Regions from separate parts of the Sphingomonas sanguinis genome, predicted to be linked through region 2. Evidence: riboswitches for the same ligand, from Rfam matches in the RefSeq annotation. Region 2 holds a riboswitch; the other holds the start of a gene.
What was found. Region 2 has a riboswitch for cobalamin ahead of cobW (cobalamin biosynthesis protein CobW). Riboswitches for the same ligand answer to the same signal wherever they lie in the genome.
Positions count from the first base shown of each region.

Region 1: it holds a riboswitch for cobalamin, as region 2 does, so the genes downstream of both, KV697_RS11625 (TonB-dependent receptor) here and cobW (cobalamin biosynthesis protein CobW) in region 2, are expected to answer to the same signal.

Region 1 covers NZ_CP079203.1:2,496,019-2,501,067, reverse strand. The annotation lists gene KV697_RS11650 (PAS domain S-box protein) at 1-41, shown strand, start outside; gene KV697_RS11645 (hypothetical protein) at 38-220, shown strand; gene KV697_RS11640 (hypothetical protein) at 223-1,104, shown strand; gene KV697_RS11635 (entericidin A/B family lipoprotein) at 1,166-1,312, shown strand; gene KV697_RS11630 (hypothetical protein) at 1,413-1,748, opposite strand; cobalamin riboswitch at 1,837-2,059, shown strand; gene KV697_RS11625 (TonB-dependent receptor) at 2,274-4,403, shown strand; gene KV697_RS11620 (hypothetical protein) at 4,336-5,049, shown strand, end outside.
Region 2 covers NZ_CP079203.1:1,547,447-1,552,495, forward strand. The annotation lists gene cobN (cobaltochelatase subunit CobN) at 1-2,393, opposite strand, end outside; gene cobW (cobalamin biosynthesis protein CobW) at 2,398-3,435, opposite strand; cobalamin riboswitch at 3,617-3,816, opposite strand; gene KV697_RS07115 (HoxN/HupN/NixA family nickel/cobalt transporter) at 3,842-4,912, opposite strand.

The DNA of each region.
Region 1 (5,049 bases), 950 kb from region 2:
ACGGCGAGGGTGCGCTTGGCCGACGGGAGATGCCCGCATGAGCGACAAGAATTTCAGGAATCCGACCGATCGCGTGCGTCATGCCAAAGGGGCGGCACGCGAGACGATCGGGAAGCTGATCGGCGACGACGCCGCCATCAGCCAGGGGCGCAAGGAACAAGAGGCGGCGGCCCGCACCAAAAAGGCCGGTCCCGCCCAAGAACCGAAAGAACAGGAGTGAATATGGCTACGCATGTAACGCCCGGCTATGCGCCGGTGGAAGAGGGCGCGATCGTCCGCGCGACCCGTCGGATTTCGTGGGGCGCGATCTTTGCCGGTGTGGTGATCGCGGTCGCGGTCCAGCTGGTGATGGGCATCCTCGGCACCGGCATCGGCCTGTCGATGGTCGACCCGGTCCAGGGTTCGACGCCGGGCGCGGCGGGCTTCGGCATCGGGGCGGGCCTGTACTGGCTGATCACCACCGTCGTCGCGCTGGGTGCTGGCGGCTATGCCGCGGCGCGCGTGTCGGGCGTGACCGAGAAGTTCGATGCGTTGGTCCACGGCCTGGTCGTGTGGGGCGTCACGCTGCTCCTGACCCTGTATCTGCTGACCTCGGCGGTCGGTGGGATCATCGGTGGCGCGTTCCGTACCGTCGGCGCGGTCGCCGGTGCCGCCGGTTCGACCGTGGGCGCGGCTGCTCCGAAGGTCGCGCAGGTCGCGGGTGTCGATCAGAATGACGTGCAGGCCGAAGCCGCCAAATATCTGACCGAAACGCCTGCCGATCCGGCTCAGATGACCCCGGAACAGGCGCAGAAGGAAGTCGCCAAGCAGCTGCCCGCCATGGCGCGTGGCGGTGCGGACGGCGCCCGGGCCGAAGCGCGCGTGGTCGACATCGTCGCCGCCCAGCGCAAGATCAGCCGCGACCAGGCCCAGGCCCAGGTGAATCAGGCCAAGGCCGAATTCGTCCAGACCAAGAATGAAGCGGTCGCAAAGGCCAAGCAGGCCGCCGATGCCGCCGCCGGGGCTGGTGCCAAGACCTCGTTCATCCTGGTGCTCGCGCTGCTGGTCGGCGCCGGTGCCTCCGCCTTTGGCGCAACGGCGGCCAGCCGCCGTCGTCTGCGCTGAGTGTCCGCGGCGGGCCAGCGTATCCGGCCCGCCGCACCCCCCTTTTTTCGAGGAGATCGCCATGACCAAGAAGATCGCTCTGGGTGCTACCCTGTTCGCCGTGCTGACCCTGTCGGCCTGCAACACCGTGAACGGCGCGGGCCGCGACCTGCGCTCGGCCGGGTCCGCGATTTCGGACGCGTCGGGCGAGAACAAGCCGAAGAAGTAGCGGGAAGGGCAGGGGCGATGCGTCCCTGCCAATCCTCCCCGTCCCGGGGAGGGGGACCATGCGAAGCATGGTGGAGGGGGCGCGCCGCGAGGTGCGCCCTTTACCGCATCCCCCCTCCACCACCGCTGCGCGGCGGTCCCCCTCCCCGTACCGGGGAGGATTTTCTATGGCCTTCCGGCGCGTCCGCCTCGACCAGTTCGACGACCTCGAACCGATACCCGACCCAGCCGCGCTGCCGCACCGCCTCTGCCATGGCGGCATCGTTCGCCATCGCCGCCTTGCGCGACTTGGCATGGCCCCAGAACACTTCTGTCTTGCCCCCGCCCAGATCGGCGACGATCCGCCAATAATGGGTGAAGGGCTGCGATGTCGGGCCGATCGTCTTCACATAGCCATCGGGCATCGTCGCGATCAGATAACGGTTCCTGCGTGCCATGCCGCCGCCATAGCGCAACGACGCCGCGACCTCATCCCGCTTGACGCCCTCCATCGCCGCCGCGTAGCGATACGGGGCCGGAATGATCCGGCGATATGATCGCGCCGGTTCTCCCGACAAGGGAGATTAAAAGGGAACACGGTGAGGGGGCTTGGCTCCCCAAATCCGCGGCTGTCCCTGCAACTGTAAGCGGTGAGCGGCGATGCACGGATCGGCCATGGGCGCGATCCAGCCACTGGGGCAACCTGGGAAGGCGCATCCGTCCGCGATGACCCGTGAGCCAGGAGACCTGCCGGCGTCAGGTCGCTCATGCCCGGTCCAGGGGATGGTCGAGGCTAGGTCTGTTCCGACGAGCGACGCCATAAGTGGCGGAGGCGCATGGGTGGCCCTGTGGAATGCGGAAAACGGCGTGCCGCACGCAGGGCACCCGGCTGCCCGAAATCGGGCGGCAAGGCCTCGGCTTGTTCGCGACAAGACGCTATGGGCTTTGAAATGATATATCGTAACAGATTCGGACAGGTTCCTATGGTCCTGTGGGGTGGCGCGGCGCTTCTGCTGGGGGCGACGCAGGCAAGGGCGCAAAAGGCCGAGGAGCAGGGGGGCGACGCCACCGTGCTGGTGATCGGCACGCGGGAGAAACAGGCGCTCGACACACCCAATGCCACCGGCAGTCGCCTGGGCCTGACACCGCTGGAGACGCCCGCCAGCATCGCATCGCTCGACGGCGGGACGATCCGCGCCCAAGGCGATGTGTCGATCGTCGAGGCGGAAACGCGCGCGCCCGGCCTGTCGAGCGTCGCCAATCCCGGCAATGGCGGCACGGCCCTGTCAGCGCGAGGCTTTTCGGGGCAGGGGTCGGTGCTGCAACTGGTCGACGGCGTGCGGTTGTTCCCGGCGGCGGGGACGATCACATTCCCGACCGATCCCTGGATGGTCGAGCGGATCGATGTGCTGGGCGGCCCTGCCTCGGTCCTCTACGGGCAGGGCGCGCTGGGCGGCGCGGTCAATGTCGTGATGCGTGCGCCCACCGCGCAGACCCATGGGCAGGCCGAGATCGGCTATGGCGGGCAGGACAGTTTCCGCGCCGCCGCCGGGCTGGGCGGGCCGCTGACCCCGACGCTCGGCTACCGGGTGGATGCCAGCTATCGCCGGTCGGATGGCTATGTCGATCGGGGACGGTCGGACAGCGTCGCGCTGTCAGGTACGTTGCGCTGGACGCCGTCCTCGACACTGGCGGTGACGGTGCGCGGCGATCATGGCGACCAGCGGCCCATGACCTATTTCGGCACCCCGCTGATCGACGGGCGGCTCGACTTGGCGGTGCGGGATCGCAACTATAATGTCGGCGACGGGCGGATGCGGTTCCGCGACGACCGTGCCTCGATCCGGGTCGACTGGACGCCGAGCAATGCGATCAGCCTGTCCAATATCGCCTATGTCCTGACCAGCGACCGCTTCTGGCGCAATCTGGAGAATTATTGCTGGGTCGGTGCGAGCGGCGCGTGCGCGGACGGATCGACGGGCACTCCGGCCACGATCCGCCGAAGCAGCAATTACGGCATCCGCCACGACCTGACCCAATGGGGCGATCAGGCCAGCGTGACGTGGCGCACGGGACTTGCGCCGGGCATCGCCAACGCGCTGGTCGTCGGGGTGGACGCCAATCTGGTCCGCTTCACCCATGAGAACGACTTCGGCTCGGTCGAGCAGGTCGATGCGGTCGATCCCTTAGCCTTCGATCCCGGCCGTTTCCTCGATACGCAGGGAATCGCCCCACGCTATCGCACCCGCACCACCGCACTGGCGGTGTTTGCCGAGGATCGGGTGACGCTCGGCCCGAAATGGTCGGTGGTCAGCGGCGTCCGTTACGAGGTGGACAATGTCCGTCGCTGGACCGTCGCCACGCCGGATCGCTTCGTGCTGGAAAAGACGTTCCGCAACGCGACGTGGCGCGCGGGGCTGGTCTATCAGCCGGTGCCGACCCTGTCGCTTTATGCGCAATATGCCACCGGCGTCGATCCGCTGGGCACGCTGACCACCGTGTCGACCGGGCAGGTCCAGTATAGCAACGCCAGGGGCCATCAGGTCGAGGCGGGGGCCAAGTGGCTGTTCGCGAACGGACATGGCACCGCCACGCTGGCGGCCTATCGCATCGTCAAGACCGGCCTTCTCGCCCAGCGCACGCTGGCGAGCCCCGTCGAGCAGGTCGGGCAACGATCGTCGCAGGGCGTCGAGGCGGCGGTGACGCTCGATCTGCCGCAGGGCTTCGGAATCGACGCAAACGGCACGCTGCTCGATGCCCGGTTTGACGATTTCCGTTCCGGCGGCGTGGATTATAGCGGCCGCACACCGCCGAACGTGCCCGAGGCGCTGGCCAATCTCTGGCTGCGCTGGGATGCCTCGGCGAAGCTGCAGGCGCGCGCCGGGCTGCGTTATGTCGGGCGGCGCTTCTCCGACAATGGGGAGGCGTTCCGTATCCCCGGCTATGCGACGGTGGACACCACCTTGTCCTATGCGCTGACGCCGCATCTGGCGGTCAATGTCCGTGTCTATAATCTGTTCGACAAGGCCTATGCGGTGACGGCCTATGGCGACCAGCAATGGATATTGGGCCGCCCGCGTGCGCTGGACATCGGCGTTCGTGCCGGGTTCTGACCGGTCCTGGGGGAAGGCGGCTTTGCGGCTCGCCTTCCTCACCCATCGCTGGGTCGGGATCGTCACCTGCCTGTTCTTTGCCATGTGGTTCGCGAGCGGGCTGGTGATGCTTTACGTGCCCTATCCGTCGCTGAGCCCGGCGGAGACATGGAAGCGCGCGCAACCGATCGACTGGGCGCGGGTGGGCCGAGCGCCCATGGCGCCCGATGCCCGGCGGATCACGCTGGAGATGCGCGACGCCGTGCCGGTCTGGCGGATCGAAAGCCGCGACGGCGACACGCGCATTCTGTCGGCGGATGGCGGATCGGTCGCGCCCGTCGATGCGGCACTCGCCATGCGCGTCGCGATCCGCTTCGCGGGGCCGATCCGCGCTGCCGAGCGGATCGCGGACGACCAATGGACGGTGGCGAACGGCTTCGACCGGCATCGCCCCTTGTGGAAGGTCGCGCTGGCCGATGCGGCGGGGACCGAACTCTATATCTCCAGCCTGACCGGCCAGCCGGTGCAGCGGACGACGCGGGGCCAGCGGTTCTGGAACTGGCTGGGCTCGGTTCCGCACTGGATTTATCCGACCCTGTTGCGCCGGGATCGCGAGACTTGGCGGCAGGCGGTGATGTGGGTGGCGGGCCCGTGCATCGCGGTCGCG
Region 2 (5,049 bases):
TCCTCGCCCGCCGTGCGCATCGTCGCCGAGCCCCAGAGATCGACGATCAGGGTGCGAAGGTGATCGCCCTCCTCCTGCATATGGCGGCGGATCAGTTCCTCGGCGAGCTTCACGCCCTGGAGATGTGCGGCCCGGCTCGGCAACGCGCGCGGATCGATGGCGTAAAGGTTGCGCCCCGTGGGCAGCACATCGGCGCGCCCACGATAGGGCGAACCCGAAGGCCCCGCCGGAACGCGCTTTCCATCCAGCCCGGCGAGCAACCCCGCCCGCTCCGCCACGCCCTGTTCACCGCGCCCGAAGACGTGAAGCCCCTCGCCGAACTGGCTGTCCTTCACGTCGCAGACGAATGCGTCGATCCGCGCCAGCGGATCCTCCGCCCCCGCCAGCCCCAGCGTCTCGCCCAGTCCGACGCTGTCTGCCTCCTCGGCGATGCTGGCGCGCAGCCGGTCGCGGCGGGCGGGGTCGAGGCCGTCGGCATTGGCATATTCGTCGAGCAGCGCCTCCAGCCGCCCCAGCCCCGCACCTGTCTCCGCCTGCACCAGCGCCGGGGGAACATGCCCGATCGTCACCGCGCCCAGCCGCCTTTTGGCCTGCGCCGCCTCGCCCGGATCGTTGACGATGAAGGGATAAAGGACCGGCCAGTCTTTGGTCAGCGCTTCCGGCCAGCAGCCATCGGACAGCGCGACCGCCTTGCCCGGCAGCCACTCCAGCGTCCCGTGCGCGCCGACATGGACCAGCGCGTCGATCCGTTGCGCGCGGAGCCAAAGATAAAAAGCGACGTAACCGTGGCGCGGGCAGCGCGAGAGGTCGTGATAATCGTCGGCCCGCGCCCCCCGCCGCCCGCGCTCGGGCTGGAGCGCGACGATGGCCTTGCCGAGCGTCAGGGCCGGAAAATGGAAGGAGTCGCCCTCGACCAGCGGGTCGTCCTCGACCGCGCCCCAGCTTTCGGTAAGGTCGACGCGCAGACTTTCGGGAAGAGCGGCCAGGGCCTCGCGATAGGCGGCGACGGGCCAGGCGATCCGGTTGCCGAGCAGCGCGGCGGGCAGATCGGGCTGCGGTTTCACATCATAACCCGCCTCACCCAGATCGGCGAGGATCGCCGCAGTCGAGGCAAAGCCGTCCAGCCCGACCGCATGCGCCGCCTGCCAGTCCTTGCCCGGATAGGTCGACAGCAGGATCGCGAGGCGCCGCTCCGCCGCCGGAGTCGCCGCCAGCCTCGCCCAGCCCGCCACCTTGTCCGCTACGGCGGCGATCCGCCCGGGCTCGGCGCGATGGAGGCGCAGGGCGATATCGAAGTCGGGGTCGCGCTCTCCCGGCTGCTTGAAGCTGACCACGCCCGCGAACAGGCGTCCGTCGATCTCGGGCAGGACGACGTGCATGGCGAGGTCGGCGGGCGACAGGCCGCGCGCGGCGCCCTCCCAGCCCGCCCGGTCGCTGGTGGCGAGTGCCACCTGAAAGACCGGCACACCTGCGCCGTCGAGCGAGGTGGTGTCGTCCTCGCCGCGTGCAGAAAAAGCGGTGGCGTTGATGATCGCGGCGGGGGTGAGGGCTTCGACCCAGCGCGCGACCCAGGGGCCTGCGCCCTCGGCTTTCAGCGAGGGGACGAACAGGGCGATGGGGTCGAAGCCGCGTTCGGACAGCGCGGTGTGGAGGGCGACGATGGGTTCGATGTCGGCGGCGGCGAGATAGGCGCGGTAGAAGGTGATCAGGACGCGGGGGCGGGTCGTCGTAAGCAGGGTCGCGGCGGGGCAAGCGACGCCCTCGAGGGACCAGCTGCCAACGGGAGCGATTTGTGGAGAGGGCCCTCCCCCATCCCCTCCCGCCTGCGGGAGGGGCATGCTCGGGGCGACTGTTTCGCGCAAAAGCCCCTCTCCCGGCAGGGGGAGGGGTTGGGGAGGGGCAAGAGCCACAGGCGACAACGCCGCGATTTCACGCAAAGCCAAAGCCGCCGCATCTGCCCCGCCCGCATCACACAACGCCGTCAACCGCCGAACCAACCCGGCATCCACGGTCGACGCCGCCACCAACCGCCGGTCCTCGCGCCCGTCCGCCGCCAGCACCGCCAGCGCGATCCCCCGCTCCCGCGCCAGCCGTTCGACCTCACGCAGGCCGTAATCCCAATAGGCCGCGCCGCCGATCAGCCGGATCAGGATCGCCTTCGCATGCACCAAGGTCTGCTCGACATAGGTGTCGACCGACAGCGGGTGGATCAAGGCCGCCAGATTGGCGAGCCGCAGCGACCAGGAAAATCCCCCCGCCCGCCAGCCCGCCGCAAAGGCACTGAGGTCGCTGTCGGAGAAGGACAGCACGACCACGTCACCGGGGCGCTGCCCCAGATCCTGTGGAACGGCTTGTTCCTCCAGCCCATGGCTCTCGCGAAAGACGAGATGCACGTGTTCAGCCCTTCAGCACGGCCTCGATCGAAGGCCGGTCGATGCGGTCATGCTCGGCGATGACGACCAGTTGCGTGCCGCGCGGCTCGCCCGCGCCCCAGGGGCGGTCGTAGCTGGTGCGCACCCGGCGGCCGACCGCCTGGACCAGCAGCCGCATTGGCTTGCCCGTAACGGCGGCATAGCCCTTCACCCGCAGGATATCCTGCTGTTCGGCCAGCGTCACGATGCGCGTGGCGATCGCCTCGGGGCTGTCCACCTCGCCCAGAATCACCGAGATGCTGTCGAAATCGTCATGCTCGTGATCGTCCGCGCCGTCATGATGCGAGGGGCGTGCGGCGATGTCGTCCTCGGCGGCCGCCTCTAGGCCCAGCACGATCTCGGCAGAGACGATGCCGTCGACCGCCTCGACCATCGGCAGCGGGCGCGGGGCTTCGGCGGCGATGATCGCGCGGGCCTTGGCGACGCCCTCCGGCCCGGCGAGGTCCGCCTTGGTCAGCAGGACGATGTCGGCACAAGCCAGTTGGTCCTCGAACACCTCCGACAGTGGCGTTTCATGGTCGAGGCTGGGGTCGGCGGCCCGCTGCGCCTCCACCGCGTCGAGATCGGGGGCGAAGCGGCCCGCCGCGACGGCCTCGGCATCGGCTAGCGCCACCACGCCGTCAACGGTGATGCGCGAGCGAATGGCGGGCCAGTCGAAGGCCTTCAACAGCGGCTTGGGCAGCGCCAGACCCGAGGTCTCGATCAGGATGTGATCGGGGCGCGGCTCCATGGCCAGCAGCTTCTCGACCGTCGGGATGAAGTCGTCGGCGACCGTGCAGCAGATACAGCCATTGGCCAGCTCGACGATATTCTCCGCCGGGCAATCGGGGATGGCGCAGGATTGCAGGATGTCGCCGTCGACGCCCAAAGTGCCGAATTCGTTGACCACCACCGCCAGGCGACGGCCGCCCGCGTTGCGAATCAGATGGCTGATAAGCGTGGTTTTCCCTGCGCCCAGAAAGCCGGTGACGATGGTGACGGGGACCTTGGAAAGGTCACGCATGGTAATTCTCCGACGCGCCGGACGAGCGAGCGCGGACGCGGGGCCGATCGCCAGAGCGGTGACGGACGGGCGCGCGACATGCGTCCACCCCGCTGAACCGGCGACCGATGCGGCCCCGGCCGCATGGCTTCGTCGCTCCCCGACGGAGAACCGTGCCCCGACCACCCCCTGGGTCCAGGCAAGAGCGACCATGACGCCGGCAGGTCTCCTGGCTTGCGGGTCAAAGCGAAGGGATGCGCCTTCCCGGATCACTCCAGTGGCCGTGCCCTCATAAGAGCACCAGCATCGCTCGCTCACCGCTTACAGTTGCAGGGACAGCCGGGGATTTGCACCCCATTCCCGTTTAAAGCCCTTGCGGGCACCGGCGCGATCTTCGGACGGCTTATCACCCTCCGATCAGCGGCATTTATCCCGCCGCGCCGGGCTTGGCAATTCGCGCCTCCATCGCCGCGAACCCGCGCCAGCGATAGAGGAGGAAGCTCGCGCCCCAGCAGACCACGAACAGCCCGACGATCGCGAAGCCCAGCACGTTGAAATGCTCGGCCAGCGCGCCCGCATAGCGGAACGGCCCCGCCGTCCAGCCGAACCGCTCGGCGAGCAGCGCGGTCGCCTGGATGCCGCCGATCACCAGCGCAACCAGCGCCGAGACCAAAGTGATCGTCATGTTGTAGTAGAGCTTGCGAAGCGGATGGACGAACGCCCACTCATAGGCGCCCAGCATCACCAGCCCATCCGCCGTGTCGATCAACGCCATGCCGACCGCGAACAGCACCGGGAATACCAGGATCGTCGCCAGCGACACCCCGTCCGCCGCGTGCGAACCCGACAGGCCCAGGATCGCCACCTCGGTCGCGGTGTCGAAGCCCAGCCCGAACAGGAACCCCAGCGGCGCCATGTGCCAGCTGCGCCGGATCAGCCGGAAGAGCGGCCGGAACAGACGCGACAAAGGCCCCTGCCCCGAAAACATCATGTCGGCATCGGCCTCCGCCATCGGCTCGCCCCGCGCCACCCGGCGGAAGCGGGTCCAGACATCGCGCAGGATGATCAGGTTCATGATTGCGATGGCGAAAAGGAAGCTGGCCGAGACGATGGTGGCAATGGTCCCGCCGCTCTGCCCGAACGCCTCGAAGTCGGACAGAGTGCTCGCCGCCAGCGCCACGGTGGTCGCGGCGATCAGGACGATGGCGGAATGGCCGAGCGCGAACCACAGGCCGACCGCGATAGGCCTCTGGCCGTCCTGCATCAGCTTGCGCGTGACATTGTCGATGGCGGCGATGTGATCGGCATCGACCGCGTGGCGCAGGCCCAGGCTGTAGGCGAGCAAAGCCGTACCGAGCATCAGGCTGTTGCCCGCAAAGACGCTGAACGCCCAGCCCCAGACGGCGATATTGACGATGACCAATGCCCCCATCAGCAGCGTGACGCGACGCTTGAGCGAAGGGCGTGTCAGCGGGGGATGGGCGGAAACTTCGGACATGGGCGGATCACGCCTTGCACAGCGCCGTTGCGACTAAGGCCGCCCCTCCGCTTTCGCGGCGGTCCCCAGGCCCGAGCGGGCGCACGCCGGGCAGGATTCCGATTCGGGTCGGCCGGATGGCGTCGCTCGCATGATAC